DNA from 4 places in the Bradyrhizobium ottawaense genome. Region 4 is predicted to be linked to each of the others. Evidence: riboswitches for the same ligand, from Rfam matches in the RefSeq annotation. Region 4 holds a riboswitch; each other region holds the start of a gene.
The links. Region 4 has a riboswitch for cobalamin ahead of CIT37_RS26610 (TonB-dependent receptor). Riboswitches for the same ligand answer to the same signal wherever they lie in the genome.
Positions count from the first base shown of each region.

Region 1 (4,211 bases), 1.5 Mb from region 4:
CAATCCTTCGCGGAGTGCAGCTTCGTCGATCTGTATTATGGCTGCACCGGCATTCTCGAGATCGCGGACTTCATCGCGCATCGCGAGCGCAAGCTGACGGCAGACCTCGCTTCTAGGAATATCATCGCGAACAAACGACCAGTTCAGGATCGTCACCGGTCCGGTCAACATCGCCTTCATCGGCTTACCAGTTAGTGATTGCGCGTAGCGCCACCATTCCACGGTGATCGGCTTCGGCCGCACTACATCGCCAAACAGGATCGGGGGCCTAACGCAGCGCGAACCATAGGACTGAACCCATCCGTTCCTTGTAAATGCGAAGCCGGCGAGTTGCTCGCTGAAGTACTGCACCATGTCATTACGCTCGAATTCGCCATGCACGAGGACGTCAAGACCGATGTCCTCCTGCCAACGTACGGCGCGGGCTATCTCCTCTTTGAGGAACCTGTCGTATTGCTCCTCGCTCATCGCACCTCGCGCATGCGCCGCGCGAGCATTTCGCACCGCTGCGGTCTGCGGAAACGATCCTATCGTCGTGGTAGGAAAAGCCGGCAGTCCAAAGCGTTCCCTTTGGATCTCGGAACGACGGGCAAACGGGGTGGCGCGCTGGCGCATCGTCTGATCGATCGCCCTCATTCGGACAGCGACGTTGGCATTATGGATCTTCGGCGAGGTCCGGCGGGCAGTCGCGGCGCATTCCGACTCGGCAAGAGCTAGCCCAACATTCTGGTCGCCTGCGAGTACCCGCGCCAGGATCGCAAGCTCACGCATCTTCTGAACCGAGAAAGCAAGCCAGCTCTTGACGTCGGACGCGAGCCCGGTCTCGAGTTCAACATCGACCGGCACGTGAAGCAGCGAGCAGGACGGAGCGAGCTGTACACGGTGCCTGCCAAGCTTCGCAATCGAGGGCTTCAGCCGCTGACGGAGCGACGGCAAGTTCGACCGCCACACATTGCGGCCGTCGATGACACCGAGCGACATGACGAGATCACTTCGGCCGTCAGCAATGATCTGATCCAATAGTTCTGGCGCTCGAACCAAATCGACGTGCAGACCGGAAATTGGCAGGCTCAAGGCAGTATCCAGATTGTCGCCTAGGGCGCCGAAATAGCTCGCAAGCATGATCTTGATAGCGGGTCCCTCCTTTGCGAACCGGTTATAGGCGTGCAGCAACGATTGTCGCGCCGCCTCATCCAGATCAAGGACCAGGCAGGGCTCATCAAACTGAACCCAACTTGCCCCTCGTTTGGCTAATTCATGCAGAAGGTCGATATAGACAGGTATCAGATCATCGAGGAGAGAGAGGGGCTGGAACGCGCTATCGGTACTCTTGCCGAGCTTTAAAAATGTGACCGGCCCGATCAGGACAGGGCGGGTCTGAAAGCCAAGAGCCCTGGCTTCCTCATACTCTTCGACGGGTTTGCGAGAGCACAGTCTGAACGCCTGTCCCCGGTAAAACTCGGGAACCATGTAGTGGTAGTTGGTATCGAACCACTTGGTCATTTCCTGCGCGGGCACGCCAGATCCCCGCGTACTCTGGTCGCAACTCGCATCCTGATCGCCGCATTGCGATCCGCGGGCCATGGCGAAGTACGTCTGGAGCGAAACGGATTCTCCGCTCGAGGCGTAGATCTCCGGGATGGCGCCAACCATGACACTTGTATCAAGCACCTGATCATACAGCGAGAAGTCGTTTGACGGAATGATCGTGACGCCGAGCGATTTTTGACGAGCCCAGTTCGCTGCGCGTAGGCCGGATGCGTCTTCGTACAACTGCTGTTCACTAATCTTTCCAGACCAGTAGCTTTCTAGAGCGAGCTTGAGCTCACGCCTTGGGCCGATGCGTGGCGTTCCGAGCGTAGCAACTGGAAGAGAGAGAGGAGACATCGCGTTAACCCCTGTTGGGGACAAAGGCCATGGCGGACGCAGGCAGGAGAAGTCGCGCGTGCGACGGCTGCTTGGCGTACCACCGAGACACCCCGCCCGTGGACCAATATATTGTCGGGGCCGGTCTCCTGGCTTGCTGGTCATCGCTGCTGTCCGGCCTTCCCGAAGCCGTGCAGGCTTCAGTGACATCGTTGGACAGCGGCTCGCCACTTACAGTTGCGGGGGCAGCGCCGGCATTTGCACCGGCTTCCCTCTTAGCTCCGGATCAATGGGAACCGGAGAACCTCGACGACTTGGATTATCGGCACGAGAACTCTTCCGTCAACCTCTCAGATTATGTGCAAGCTAATCTGCGACATCTGCTAGCCGAATGACCGTGCATCTCTGTGACTTACCACCATCCAGAAACATTCTCTAATCAGAGATGTCATAATCAGACATATCCTTCTCAGATACCGGAATAGCATCCGGAGCTGCCTTGAGGCGGAGCCGCACGCTAGATCGATGAAAGGGACAGAAGCAGCCTTCCGGCGGGAGTACCGACGTTTCTATCAGAATGCTTTCGATGCGGCCTTGCGATTTCCAGAGTTTCGCCCAGCACCTCGGCTAGCCAGCTATTCTCTCAACTAAAGGATCTGCAGCGAATAGGCCAAGGCACGTGGCGGAATTTAGCAACATACGAGGCGAGGGGTTGATTTGCGTGCCACCCAGACTTCAAAGCCGGGATCAAGCCGGCTTGGTGCCGCTGGCAATCATGCAGCTCGAACGCCGGCGGCACGATAGCGAACCACACAGCTCAATAGCGGCAAACGCACTTCCGTCCATCAGGCATCCGGCATCGAGGCGTTCAACTCTTCTGCTAAATATCCGGTGCGGGACAAGGATGCACAAGCTGCGGCGGATACACTGAATAGGAACACCGAAAACGTGCAAAGGTCAGAAAGTCGACAAGAGCGACACAAACTCTGTGAAAATTTCCGCCTATTGCCTGGCACGAAGAATGCAGACCCTCGGCATGCCCAGTCTCCTCCTGCTGGGCAGGTCCAGCTCAGCCAACTGACGCAGTCGCTGTCGGGGAAGTTAGCTGCGCATGACATACAGGGAGCGCCTGATCGCGCGGGACAGCCAGCGGGTGCCACGTCGCATCCCGTAAACTTCTTGCGATGGCTCATAGCAGGTTCGAGGTTGCCTGCTTTACAAGATGTTTGGATGAAACGCGATAGGCCGAGGGTTATGAAGAGAATGTCTGGAAGACCCGCGCTATGGCTTTGCTTGGTCGGATTTTTAATCTGCCTCGCCTGGCCGGCTGCCATGAGCAATAATATTCGGGCCAGCGACAGCCCCCTTGTCGAACGATTGAAGTCAACTTGGCGAGCGCAAGATGGTGAGACGATAGAACAAATTATCTCCAATGTCTCGAAGGTGGCACAGTTCGTGCCTCAAATGTGGGGCGTTATTGAACTTGGCCAAAACGACTTTATTTTCGTTTCGTGGACCAGACACCGGGACAACAAATCGGACGAACAGTACGTTATCACCTGGAAGATCGCCCTCGACGGCACGTTTGAACTTGCGTCGACTTATGCGAAGCCGATGGAATTGGGCTGGCGCGCCCTGGCGCTCTCCCTGATCGCCAGTGAAGTCGCAGATGGCGAAAGGGACGCAAATCTTCGCTTTCTGCATGATCCGGCCAACTTCAACTTCGTGGCCACCCCGCAAGGCCGGCTCGGCGATCTTCTGCGGCAGGGCCGCTGTACTATCATTGAACCAGTTGGAGTGGACTACTTACCGAAGCGGAATGGCAAACCGGCCGAGACGGGTGACGTGTGGCGCGTTCTGCTCTTGGTGAATTGTAGTATCCAAGGACCACGTTATTTTGCACACAACGGGGTCATCACTTTCGAAAAGAGAGAAGGACAGGATTGGGAGCCACAATCCTCCTTTGCCAAGCGCATCGCGAAATTTGCCCCTGGCTCCTGGTTCCAACGCACCGAGCCAAATGAAGAGGAAGACTTAGGAGAGCGAAGGCCCGAGTAAACTGCCGCAGAGCAACATCGCGCCGCAGTTCCTCCATGGCCCAGTGCCTCGGACCGACTGCAAGACATACGCGCTCGGCACTTGCTTTGTTTTAGCTTCCGCAACGGTCCGGGTGCCTTTCTCGCAGCAGTCCGGCCCGTCGCAAGAAGGTCGGCCGCGCGATTGCGTTTGTTCCGCCTAGTGTCAGCGGCGCGCACGAGCTTGCGAGATGTGGTTTTCCCGCCTTCACTCCAGCCGGTGTGAGGACACCACTGTGCGTGAGTATAGCAACGTCGAAGGCACCAGGA
Region 1 covers NZ_CP029425.2:7,017,084-7,021,294, forward strand. Annotated here, with positions in the region: gene metE (5-methyltetrahydropteroyltriglutamate--homocysteine S-methyltransferase) at 1-1,887, opposite strand, end outside; cobalamin riboswitch at 1,989-2,190, opposite strand; gene CIT37_RS33055 (nodulate formation efficiency C protein) at 3,199-3,924, shown strand.
Region 1: linked by a shared signal. The riboswitch ahead of metE (5-methyltetrahydropteroyltriglutamate--homocysteine S-methyltransferase) and the one ahead of CIT37_RS26610 (TonB-dependent receptor) in region 4 are both predicted to bind cobalamin.

Region 2 (4,211 bases), 1.4 Mb from region 4:
TCACCGTCTCCACGCAGGACGAGATCGGCGAGCTCGCCGCGGCTTTCAACCGCATGACCGAGCAGCTCAGGCACAACGAGCGCATCCGCGAGACCTTTGGCCGCTACATCGATCCCAAGGTGGTGCAGGGGCTGATCGACCGGCCCGAGGTCGCGATCGACGGCGAGCGCCGGGTCATGACCATCATGTTCTGCGACATGAGCGGCTTCACCTCGATGAGCGAGGGCATGACCCCGCGCGGCCTCGTCAGGGTGATGAACCACTATTTCACGGTGATGTCCGGACCGATCAGGGGTAATCGCGGCATCATCGACAAATATATCGGCGACGCCATCATGTCCTATTGGGGCCCGCCCTTCATCGAGGAAGACGAGCAGGCGCTCCTGGCCGGCATCGCCGCAACCGAGATGGTCGACCAGGTGCCCGCGCTGCAGAAGCAGCTGCCCGACCTGCTCGGCATCCGCGCCATGCCGGCGCCGTGTGACCTGCGGATCGGCATCGCCACCGGCGAGGTCCTGACCGGCAGCATCGGCTCCGAGCTGATGATGAGCTTCACCGTGATGGGCGACGCCGTGAACCTGGCCTCGCGGCTGGAGGCCGTCAACAAGGTCTACGGAACCCGCATCCTGATCTCGCAGGCAACTGCTGACGCGATCGGAGCGCGGCTCGAATTGCGCGAGATCGATCGTCTGGCGGTCGCGGGCCAGAGCGCGCCGCAGCCGATCTTCGAGGTGATGGCGCGGGCGGGCGCACTCACCGGCGCGCAGGACAGCCTGCGCACGCATTATGCCGAAGCGCTCGCCGCCTATCGGGCCCGCCGCTTCGACGAGGCGCGCGCCGCCTTCAACGCCGCGCTCGAAGCCGTCCCCGGCGACGGCCCCTCGCGCACGATGCTCGGCCGCATCGCGCAGCTCGAGGCCAAGCCGCCGGAAGAGGGGTGGGACGGCGCCTGGCGGCTGGAGCAGAAATAGCCGTTTTTGTTGCGCCAGCTCGCCCTGTCGGAAAAAACGTTTCTGCTCGATAACGATGTTCGCCGTGACCTATTTCCCGGGCTTAGGTTGGATGTCCTTGAGGCGTTTGACGGGGACACGCCGATGACGGAACTTCAGGACAGGCTGGAACGGTTCGAGACGCTCACCGCCGAATGTGAGCTGATCGCCAAGCTCGCCACCGACAGCACCAAGCGCGAGTTCTATCTGAAACTCTCGGAGCAATACCGTCAGCTGGCGGTGGACATGCGGCAGGCGATCGCGACCAAGGCTGCTGCCTGACGCCGGCTGCAATCCGATCTTAAGGTTTGGCGCGCATCCTTGACCTCGCGAGCGATCGCTCGTGGTGGAAAGGCCGGGGTTCGCTGCAATGCAGCGCACCTCGCGAGTGTCATTTGCCATGCTTGACAGGGCAATCACATGCGCCTCGTTGCCGTGATCATATTCGCGCTCATGACGGCGGCCTGCGACCAGGAGCAGGATATCACCGGCTCGACGCCGACCTGCCCGATGCGGAACTACAGCTACAATCCCCGCGACATGAACCAGTGCGTCAATGCCTGCAAATCGTGCGATCGCGGCACCACGGTCACCTGCACGACCTCCTGCACCCTCAAGGGCGCGCGCTGAGCGCACCGCCTCTGCCTTGTAGGAATGCAACCCGTGGAATGGGCGGTGCCTGGGCACCGGAACGATTCACATGGGTCAATCATTGAAGCAAGTGGGCAGGACGCGGAGTCCGATGGAAATGGGTATGCTCGATCCCGGCCGGTTTCTGGTGTCGTGCTCGCATTGCGATGCCTGGCCGATGGCAGCCAACGTGAAGCGGTCGAGCTGGACGGCGTCCCCGCACGAGGTCCGCTTCGTCTGCACGCGTTGCCGGCGCGAGGAGACCGCGATCGTCTCGGCCTCCGGCGAATTGACCCCGATCAAGCGCGTCGATGTTCCGCCCCGCGATGTCGCTGTCGCCTGGGCCCAGGCGCAACGTGTGCGCGGGCGGACCTGAGCGGCCGGCACCCAACGGTCGATTGACTCGCGGGGCGAACGGCTCGTAAATGATCGGCGACGGTTCTCCTCATGGAGATCAAAAGGGAATGTGGTGCGGGATTGTCCCAACGCCGGGATTATCTCAACGCCACGGCTGCCCCCGCAACTGTAAGCGGTGAATCTTTCGTCTCATGCCACTGGGAAACTCGGTCCTGGGAAGGCGACGCAAGGTCACGACCCGCGAGCCAGGAGACCTGCCGTCAGCCGTGGTCACACGCGAAGATGTCGGTCGGGGAGTACAGACATTAGCTTCACCGGAGCAATCCATCGCTCTGCCGTGAAACCTCGTTCGCTGTGACGTGCCACTGACGTCATACCGAGGTTACCATTGTGTCCCGTCTCGTCTCTGCCGCCAGGCGCTTTGCCGCCGGCCTGCTCGCATCCGTTTCCCTGCATTCGCTCGATCCGTCCTCCGCCTTCGCCCAGCAGGCGCTTGCCGAGCAATTGCCGCCGATCGAGGTGACCAGGTCCGACGATCAGAACCGAACGCGCGCCAGGGCGATCGGCGATGGCGAGGCGGGGGTGAGGACGAATGTCGCGCCGGCAGGCAATGGCGCCGGCTCATCCGGCTCCGGCGGTGAGGCTGCCGCCGGCAGCGGCGGCATCGTCGGGGCCGCGACGACCGTCATCACGGCAGCCGATATCGCGCATTCGCCATCGCAGACGCTCGCCGAGATCATTGCGACGCAAACGCCGGGGGCCCAGATCACGACGTTCTATGGCGGCCAGATCGGCGCCAAGACCAGCGTGGACCTGCGTGGCTTCGGCGCCTTTGCCACTGCCAACACGCTGGTGCTGGTCAACGGCCGGCGGCTGAACGACGTCGACATGGCGCAGGTGGATCTCTCCACCATCCCGCTCAATTCCATCGAGCGCATCGAGGTGACGCGCGGCAATTCCGGCGCGGTGCTCTATGGCGACAACGCGGTCGGCGGTGTGATCAACATCGTCACCAAAAACGGCGTCGGCGGACCGCCCGTGACCGCGCGCATCGAGGCCGGCTTCGGCTCGTTCAACACCAGGCTCGGCAACGTGTCGACCTCGCTCAATTCCGGTCGGTGGTCGACCTCGTTCTACGGCAATACGGTCAGGACCGATGGCTATCGCGACAACAACCGCTATTCCCAGCAGAATGGCGTCGGCAATCTCAATTACACCACGCCAGGCCTGACTGCTTTTCTCACGGTTACCGGTGATAATCAGGAGCTGCGACTGCCGGGCGGCCGCACCGTCGATCCCTCGATCGGCCTCGACGAGCTCAGGGCCAACCGGCGAGGGACCAGCACGCTGTTCAACTACGCCAACCAGCAGGGTTTTGGCGCGACTGCGGGTTTCACCAAGACCCTGATCAGCGGCGTCGATCTCATCGTCGACGGCGGCGTGCGCGACAAGAAGCAGCAGAGTGCATTCTTTTCCAGCCCGACGCCGGTTCCGGCCTTCTTCTCGTCGACCTATGTCGGTTCCCATCTGACGACATGGTCGATCACGCCGCGGCTCAGCGTGAAGAGCCTGCTGCTCGGCATGCCGTCGCAGCTTCTGACTGGCATCGACTATTACGATGCGAGCTTTGAGCAGAACCGCGGCGCCGGGCAGGGGCTCGCCCCCTGGCACAATTACGACCTCAGGCAGCGGACCGTTGCGGGTTATTTCCAGCACACATTGGGAATCGCCCCCACGACAGACATCTCCTACGGCGCGCGGGTGCAGAACGTCAGTCTTGCGGCACGCGACAATTTCGACCCGGCAGCTCCGTTCAACGCCGACATCGGCGCGTTGCCGCTGACGAGCAACGAGACCCAATATGCGCTGCATCTCGGCGCCGAGCATCGTCTGAACGACCAGGTCTCGCTGTTCGGCCGCGTAGCGCGCGCGTTCCGCACGCCTGATGTCGACGAGCGCCTGTCCTCAGGGCCTTCGTTCGATCCCTTGACCTTCGCTGCGATCCCGCAAACGTTCCAGCTCAAGACCCAGACCTCGCAGGACATCGAGGGCGGTGTTCGCATCAAGGGCGGCGGGTTGCAGCTGCAGAGCAGTCTCTATCTGATGGATCTCACCAACGAGGTCCATTTCAATCCGGTCCTGTTCTACAACACAAATCTTGATCCGACCCGCCGCTACGGCTCTGAGACCAGTCTGTCCTATCGCGTCAACGACGCCCTGCTGCTGCGCTCCGGC
Region 2 covers NZ_CP029425.2:4,147,743-4,151,953, forward strand. Annotated here, with positions in the region: gene CIT37_RS19835 (adenylate/guanylate cyclase domain-containing protein) at 1-971, shown strand, start outside; gene CIT37_RS19840 (hypothetical protein) at 981-1,271, shown strand; gene CIT37_RS19845 (hypothetical protein) at 1,410-1,619, shown strand; gene CIT37_RS19850 (hypothetical protein) at 1,732-1,995, shown strand; cobalamin riboswitch at 2,039-2,252, shown strand; gene CIT37_RS19855 (TonB-dependent receptor) at 2,367-4,211, shown strand, end outside.
Region 2: linked by a shared signal. The riboswitch ahead of CIT37_RS19855 (TonB-dependent receptor) and the one ahead of CIT37_RS26610 (TonB-dependent receptor) in region 4 are both predicted to bind cobalamin.

Region 3 (4,211 bases), 4.0 Mb from region 4:
AAACCTCTTTTACGAGAGTTACTCACGCAACTACGTCAGCCTGCTGTCTTTCCCACTATGGCAAGGATCGCGGCGGATACAACTGACCTGGGCGTCAAGTACGACGAGGGCACGACAGCAACGTTTTCGCTCGATAGAGCTAACGCCGTTGTGCGAGCGATCGACACGCCTGACGATCAATCAATGCACGAAAGCTCTCGCGCGATCCCAAGTTGCGTTGTTCAGTAGGTCGACGGCGGCAGCGTCGTGGTATCCAGTCCCGTTGCCTTGATCCGACAATCGCGAATCGCGGCGATGATGCGCCGAGACAAGAACATCAAGGAGCGCGGACAACATGCGATAATTGGAAAGCCGCTGTACTACGCATATGAGTCTCGCAGACGAAAGCTCTCTCTGCCGGTGACCGCGGACACGACGTTGGCAATGGAGGTTTCGCACTTAGCATGTGTTTTGACCAAGAAACTTACGAGAACCGCTCAATACGAGACGAGGTGATGATTCCTTGCCTAGTCTGGACCTCGACGCGCGACACTTGGCTGGCTGTTTGCTCGTGCCGGAGCCCGGTTCAGGCAGCCATCGCCCGATGTTCGCCATGCCCTGACTTCTTCGCACTTGCAATATCAAAGGCGTCCTCATGTCATTCCCTTCGCGGACGGTTGCAGGCTGCCGAACCGTGTCGACCTTGAGAACGTCGGAGCTTCCTTGGGAAGGGCGGGGCGGGTTCCAGATAGGGCGTGGAAGCGCAGAAGCCCGCCAGGAATATGTAGATCCAAGCATTGCCTACCAAGGAGCCTTCGTCCGAAGTGGCCGTCAAAGTCAGCCGTCTGAGACAGGCGGAGATCTCGGAAGGGAAACCAAATGCACCCGGCGAGTCCCCGTCGGTGCATCCATTCCGCTCACCGTCAGATGTGTCGATGCCATGCTCCTCCTTGGAAGGCCAATGCCAAAACAGAGCCCCGAAACGACTTCATGACAGAAGAATCAGATATCAGATCTGCGAACGCAAACATTCGTGCAAGCACTGTCTGGACAATTGTGCTCGGCTTTGCCGCGGATCCGTTGATGCGTTGGAGCTGGCCTGACCCAAGGCAATACCTTAGAAGCATGCCTCAGTTCATTGACGCCTGTGGGGGCCGAGCATTTGCACATGGCACAGCCTACGTCGCGGGAGAGATTCGTGGCGCGGCCCTGTGGCTGCCTCCCAACGTGCAGCAAGATGAGGAGGCATTGGATGCAATCATGGCGCTATCCCTGCGCCCGGAGATTACCGAGGATATGGCACACTTGCGGCGGAGAATGGCCGAACATCGTCCCCACGAGCCACATTGGTATCTGCCACTCATTGCCGTCGATCCGAACTGGGTCGGAAAAGGGCTTGGCACGTTGCTGATGAACTACGCCCTTCAACGATGCGATGAGGACGGCATTGTTGCCTACCTCGAAAGTTCGAACCCTGAAAACATTCCCTTTTACCAACGTCACGGCTTCAAGGTCGTTGGTGAGATACAACACGGTTCTTCGCCGCCGCTCACGCCAATGTTGCGAACGGCTTCATTCCGACCCAGCAAGGCCGCGCCGCCGGATCGGCTCGTCACCCAGACTCAAGCATAGCTCCGCCTCATCCCGTTAGGATTGATTGCCAATAACCTGACATGACCGCGTTCGGTCAGGACGGCTTATGTTCGCGGCCAGACAACTGAGCACGTGAGGCGGCTCGCCGGGCCTGCGAAAAGCATACCAATCGTCTCTTCGGCAAAGTTGGCACGTCTGATGTGAGAGCTGGCGGGGTCAAATCCACTAAGCTGGGATATTGCCACGGGCGGCTGCATCGATTTGCGGTCGGGCTCCAGACAATTTTTGATCTAAGGCCACAGAAAGCGATGAATGGCGAGACGCGTATGGCTACCGAAACCCGATCCGGCCCAACTCAATTCGCGGACCGCGAACCGATCGATGCCAACATTCAGGATGTCCAGGGTTGCTGTTCCCCTGTTGGAGAATTTGCGACGCCACTTCCAAAGGTTTGAGCACATCTTGGCCGATCGCAGGCGCTGGGTCGTCGAGCGCACCTTTGCGTGGCTCGGCAGATGTGGGCATCTCTGCAAAGACTTCGAAGGTTCCGCCGCTACCGAGCTCGCCTGGCCGCTCGTCGCCCATCTGAGGCTCCTAACTCGCCGATTGGCCAGGCCTTGAGACATCTATGTTTTTTGAGTGAGGCTCTCAGGACAGGCGCTCGGCGAATTTCGAACCTCGACCTCGGGGCTGCTCCAACTGGTTAACTTGACTGTGCCGTCTTGACGAGTCTGGGCAAAGGCTTCTATATGTGGTGTCGTAGTGGTTTTAAATTCGCATATATGGTGGCACGGTGTTAGGGGGGAACCCATTGTGTCGGCAGCGGCTATTCCGAGGCATTAGCGCGACAGCGCTGGGAAGGCCGACAGCCGCAGCGACCCGCGAGCCAGGAAACCTACCGCGACAGAACCCATGTCCTCGGGCGGGGTGCCCGGTGGGTCGCTTGCAGCCGGGGACATTTGCCCGGTCCCCTCGCAAGTCGTCCGCACGGTCCCAGCCCCCAAATATCACGGGGTTGCCGATGTCGGCGTCTTACGATTTCGATCAGTATGGTCATCTCATTGAGCTGCCGAGTGTGCGGCAGCCCTCAGCGCAGGCAAAGCCTACCACACCTGAACTGTGTCTTGTGCAGCCCCCAGCATTGCCGGCTCCCCTGCCGAGGCCCCCCGCGCGATCGCCAACTCCGTCTGACCTTTCGCTCGATCGGTCGCGCGACGACCTGCTGACCTCGTTTGGTAGGCTGACGCTGACCGACCGCTATCTGCTCGCCGGCGAAGGCCTCCAGGACATGTTCGCCCGAGTGTCTTGCGCCTTCGCGGACAATGTTGCGCATGCCCAACGTCTATATGATGCGATGTCTCGGCTGTGGTTCATGCCGGCCACACCGGTGCTCTCCAACGGCGGCACGACGCGCGGCCTTCCGATCTCGTGCTTCCTTAACTCAGTGTCGGACTCGCTCGAAGGCATCGTCGGCACCTGGAACGAGAACGTCTGGCTTGCTTCCAATGGCGGCGGCATCGGCACCTACTGGGGTAATGTTCGCTCAATCGGCGAGAAGGCGAGGGGCGGCGTCACCTCGGGCATCATCCCGTTCATCCACGTCACGGACGGCCTCACGCTGGCGATCAGCCAGGGCTCGTTGCGGCGCGGCTCGGCGGCGGTCTATCTCGATATCCACCATCCCGAGATCGAGGAGTTCCTCGAGATCCGCAAGGCGTCTGGTGACTTCAACCGCAAGAGCCTCAACCTACATCACGGCATCAACGTCACCGACGAGTTCATGTGTGCCGTGGGCGCCGGCACCGCATTCGCTCTGCGCAGCCCGAAGACTAACGAGGTCGTCCGCGAGATCGACGCCCGCCAGCTGTGGCAACGCATCCTTGAGAACCGGCTGCAGACCGGCGAGCCTTATCTCTTGTTCATCGACACCGTGAACCGTGCGCTCCCCAAGCACCAGCGCGAGCTCGGCCTCGAGGTCTCGACCTCCAACCTGTGCAGCGAGATTACCCTGTCGACCGGCATCGATCATCGCGGCGAGGAGCGCACCGCGGTTTGCTGCCTGTCGTCGCTCAACCTCGAGACCTGGGACCAGTGGAATGAGGAGCCCGGCTTCATAGAGGACGTCATGCGCTTCCTAGACAACGTGCTCACGCACTTCATCACGGTGGCGCCGGACGGAATGAAGCGTGCCCGCTACGCCGCCCTGCGCGAGCGCTCCGTTGGCCTCGGCGTCATGGGCTTCCACTCGTTTCTCCAGGCCAAGGGCATTCCAATGGAGGGTACCTTGGCCAAGTCATTCAATCTGAACATGTTCCGAAAACTCCGTCGCGAAGCCGACGCCGCATCCGTGGCGCTCGCTCGCGAGCGTGGCCCGTGCCCGGATGCCCTGGAACGCGGCGTGATGGCGCGCTTCAGCCACAAGATCGCAATCGCGCCGACCGCCTCGATCAGCATCATCTGCGGGGGCACCAGCGCCTGCACTGAGCCGATCCCGGCCAACATCTACACCCACAAGACGCTATCCGGCGCCATCTCGGTGCGCAATCCGCACCTCGCTAAGGTGCTGGCCGCGAAAGGCGCCGACACCTCGGCGACCTGGGAGTCGATCATCGCGCACGACGGATCGGTCGCCCATCTCG
Region 3 covers NZ_CP029425.2:967,963-972,173, forward strand. Annotated here, with positions in the region: gene CIT37_RS04590 (GNAT family N-acetyltransferase) at 970-1,611, shown strand; partial or broken gene CIT37_RS04595 (transposase) at 2,047-2,193, shown strand; cobalamin riboswitch at 2,319-2,489, shown strand; gene CIT37_RS04600 (ribonucleoside-diphosphate reductase subunit alpha) at 2,594-4,211, shown strand, end outside.
Region 3: linked by a shared signal. The riboswitch ahead of CIT37_RS04600 (ribonucleoside-diphosphate reductase subunit alpha) and the one ahead of CIT37_RS26610 (TonB-dependent receptor) in region 4 are both predicted to bind cobalamin.

Region 4 (4,211 bases):
CCGCACGGGTGCCGATCATCATCTTCGCCGGCGACCACGGCATCGTCGCGCAGGGCGTATCGGCCTATCCGCAAGCCGTGACTATCGCGATGATGGCGAATTTCGCCGCCGGCGGCGCCGCGATCTCGGTGCTGGCGCGCGAGCTTGGCTCGAGCCTGGAGGTGGTCGACGCCGGCACGCTGGCGCAGGACGAGATGGCAGGAATCGTCACCGACAAGCCGCGCCACGGCACACGCGATTTCAGCGTCGAAGCCGCTCTCGCACCCGCCGAGCTGGGGTATGCGTTCGAGGCCGGCCAGCGCGCCGTCGCACGTGCGGCTGCCCATCAGCCTGATCTCCTGATCTTCGGCGAGATGGGGATCGGCAACACCACGACCTCGGCGGCAATCGCGGCGGGCCTGCTCGGCATCAGCGCCGAAGAGATTGCGGGGAGCGGCACCGGGATCGATGCGGCGGGGCGCGCGCACAAGTCCCGTGTGATTGATGCTGCGATCGCGCGTCACGGCGTTGGCGGCGCTTCGCCGGAAAAAATCCTATGCGCCGTTGGCGGCCTGGAGATCGCGGCGATCTCAGGTGCGATCATCGCGGCCGCGCAGCGCCGCATCCCTGTATTGATCGATGGCTTCATCGTATCGGTGGCGGCGCTGGCGGCGGCACGTCTCAATCCGTCGTGCCAGCCGTTCCTGCTGCCGTCGCATCAATCGGCGGAGCAAGGGCATCGGCTGGTGCTGCGCGCGCTGAACGTGCAGCCGTTGATCAGCCTCGATCTCCGGCTCGGCGAGGGATCGGGCGCCGCCATCGCGCTGCCGCTGGTGCGCCTCGCCTGCAGCCTCCACAACGGCATGGCGACGTTTGCGCAGGCCAATGTGCCGGATCGTCCTAACTGATCCGCTGATTGACGGAGACGACGCGCCAGCCGCTCAGGAGGCGATCGATCCGGGTCAGCGACAGCGGATCGACCACGAAGCGCAAGGCCGCCGTCGGCGTCAGGTCCAGCGCGATGCAGAGCGCGGCGCGGATGGTGCCGGAATGCACGACGAGCGTGGCCGATCCGGCTGCGATCCGCGACAGGCCCAGCCGGACACGCGCGACCTGATCCGCAAAGCTCTCGCCGCCCGGCGGTCGTCCGCCAGCTGGATCGTTCCAGAACTGCGCATAGGCCTCACCGCGGGTCGCCTCGAGTTCGTCATGGCGATGGCCGGTCCAGTCACCAAAATCCTGCTCGCGGAATTCACTGACGGGCTCCGGCTCGAGGCCCAGCGCGCGCGCCGTCTCGACCGTACGCCGCGACGGGCTGGCATAGCCGGCGGCATCCGGTGGCAGGTGCCGTCGCACAGCGTCCAGTTGCGCGCGATCGCTGAGATCGGCCGGCGCGTCGGACGCGTGGATCGTGCCTGTGACGCCCGCGACGGGCGCGTGCCGTATCAACCAGAGGAAGGTCTCGCCTTCCATGCTCATCTCCAAGGAAGTTGGTCGTTGTGGCCATAACGCCGCAACTGGCACATTGACTCTGTTGTGATGGTAATCCTAGATGCTCGCGACGGTTTCCCCGAGAGGGGATGAAAAGGGAATACGGTGCGGGGACATTGTCCCCAACGCCGTGGCTGCCCCCGCAACTGTGAGCGGATAATCCTTCGTCAGAAGCCACTGGGTCCTCGGTCCCGGGAAGGCGACGAAGTGGTGATGACCCGCGAGCCAGGAGACCTGCCGTCAGCCGTGGTCACACGCGAAGATGTCGGTCGGGGAGTACAGACATTCGGCTTCATCGGACGGCTGAAGGGCCAAAAGGTGAGACCTCGTTCGCTGTGACGTGCCACTGACGTCATACCGAGGCCCGAAACCGTGTCTTCCATCCGTATCGTACGACCGCGAAAATTCCTGCTCGCCTCCGCGGCACTCACATCCTTTGCCGCTCTCGATCCGCCCGCTGCGCTGGCGCAGCAGGCCCGAGAGCCCCTGCCGCCGGTCGAGGTGTCGCCGGCCCAATCCCGCAAGCAGGCCAAGCCTGCCGGCCGGGAGGCGCAGAGCACGCGCCGCGCAGCAGCGCGCAGGCCGGCGACCGCAGCAGCGATGCCGAAGCCTGCCGTGCCGACTGCGGCACCCCCGACGCCGCTCAACAGCAATGCCGTGGCCGAAAGCGCCTCGCGGCTCGGCCTGACGGTGCGCGAGACGCCCGCGACCGTCGAGGTGATCTCCGCGGAGACCATGCGCGAGCAGGGTTATCGCACCGTGTCCGACGTGGCGCAGGGGGCGGTCGGCGTCACCTCCGGCGATAATCCGGCCGAGCCTTCCGCCTTCTCGATGCGCGGCTTCACCAACAGCCAGATCAACACGCTCTACAACGGCATCAAGATCGGTCCGCAGAACATGACCTCGCGGATCATGGACACCGCCAATCTGGAAGCCGTGGAATTCCTGAAGGGCCCGGCATCGCTGATCTCGGGCGAGGGCGCCGCCGGCGGGGCGATCAATTTTGTGACCAAGCAGCCGCACACGGGAGCGATCCGGAACGAAGCTGATTTCTCCTGGGATTCGCTGAATTCGTTCCGCGCGCATTACGGCTCGGGCGGCAGCACCAATGTGCAGGGCCTCGACTACCGCTTCGACATCAGCAGTTCGGCGCTCAACGGCTTTGCCGACGACACCAATACCAAGATGCTCGATGTGTCGGGCCAGCTCAACTATCGCATCTCGGACAGTCTCAAGATCTGGGGCGCGATCGAGTATCGCGAGGATCGCTCGAAAGCCTATTGGGGCGCGCCGCTGGTGCCGATCGCTTTCAGTGGATCGCACGCGACGACGGGGATCGTCTCCGGCAACTACTTCAACAGGACTGATCTTGGGGCTGTCACGATCGACGACCGCACCTTCAATACCAACTACAATGTCCTCGACAACCGCAATGTCGCGCAGGAGGTGTGGCTGCGCGGCGGTTTCGAGCTGAAGCTGGCGCCGGACCTGACGCTGAAAAGTCAGGCCTATGGTTACGGTGCGGAGCGCACCTGGTTCAACAACGAGATCGAGGCGTTCGATTCCACCAACAACCAGGTGTATCGCGAGCGCTTCTATGTCGCGCACAGCCAGCGCCTCGTCGGCAACATCACCGATTTGATCTGGGACACGAATATCGCAGGCTTCGACAACCGGCTGGTCACGACGCTGTCGTCGAGCTATCTCGACTTCGTCAGGCCGGGCGCGGCAAACTTCCCGAACGATTATGTTTCGCTGGTCGATCCCAACCGCGGCTTCTACGGTCTGCTCACGACCAAGCAGCAGACCGCGCGTATCGACAACGAGGCGCTGTCGTTCGAGGACCGGCTGAAGCTGACGCGGACCTTCGCGCTGATCGGCGGCCTGCGCGTCGAGCATATCGGGCTCGATCGCAACTCGACGGATGCCGCCGGCCTGGTGAACGCGGGCTTCCCGTTCACGAAAGACTGGGCGCCGGTGACGGGCCGCATCGGCTATACGTGGGAGGTCGTGCCCGGCATGACTTTCTTCAGCCAGTACGCCACCGGCGCCGACGTCTCCGCGAACACCAGCTTCCTGTTGTCGCCGACCCAGCCGCTCGACCTGACGACCTCGCGTACCTACGAGACCGGCGTCAAGCACCTGTTCTGGGACAACAGGGCGGAGTGGTCTTTCTCGGCCTACGACATCGTGCGCAAGAACGTCTATGCCGCGGCCGGCGGCATGGCGCTCAACATCGCCGGGCGACAGGAGTCGAAGGGCGTCGAGCTCGCCGCTTCGGTCCGTCCGATCGATCCACTGCGTCTGTGGGGCAACATCGCCTATGTCGACGCCCGCTATGCCGACTACAATTTCGTCGGCGGCTCGTTCTCCGGCAATACGCCGCCGAACGTGCCGCGCATCGTGGCGAATGCGGGTGCATCCTGGCGCTTCTTCACGCCCTGGCCGGTGGAGCTCGGCATCACCGGCCGCCATGTCGGCGACCGCTACAACACCGATGCCAATGTCGTGACGATGAAGGCGTATACCGTCGCCGACGTCTACGCCTTCGTCGATATCCCCAAGACGGTATTCAACGCGGTCGACCAGGCCCGCCTGACCTTCCGCGTGCGCAACATCACCGATAAGCGCTATGCGATCTGGGGCGATCCATTCTATCCCGACCAGATCCTCCTCGGTGCGCCGCGCACCTATGAGCTCTCGGCCGCGTTCAAATGGTAGGGCGCTGAACGGATGATGAG
Region 4 covers NZ_CP029425.2:5,564,146-5,568,356, reverse strand. Annotated here, with positions in the region: gene cobT (nicotinate-nucleotide--dimethylbenzimidazole phosphoribosyltransferase) at 1-887, shown strand, start outside; gene CIT37_RS26615 (histidine phosphatase family protein) at 880-1,452, opposite strand; cobalamin riboswitch at 1,525-1,726, shown strand; gene CIT37_RS26610 (TonB-dependent receptor) at 1,843-4,191, shown strand; gene CIT37_RS26605 (PepSY domain-containing protein) at 4,204-4,211, shown strand, end outside.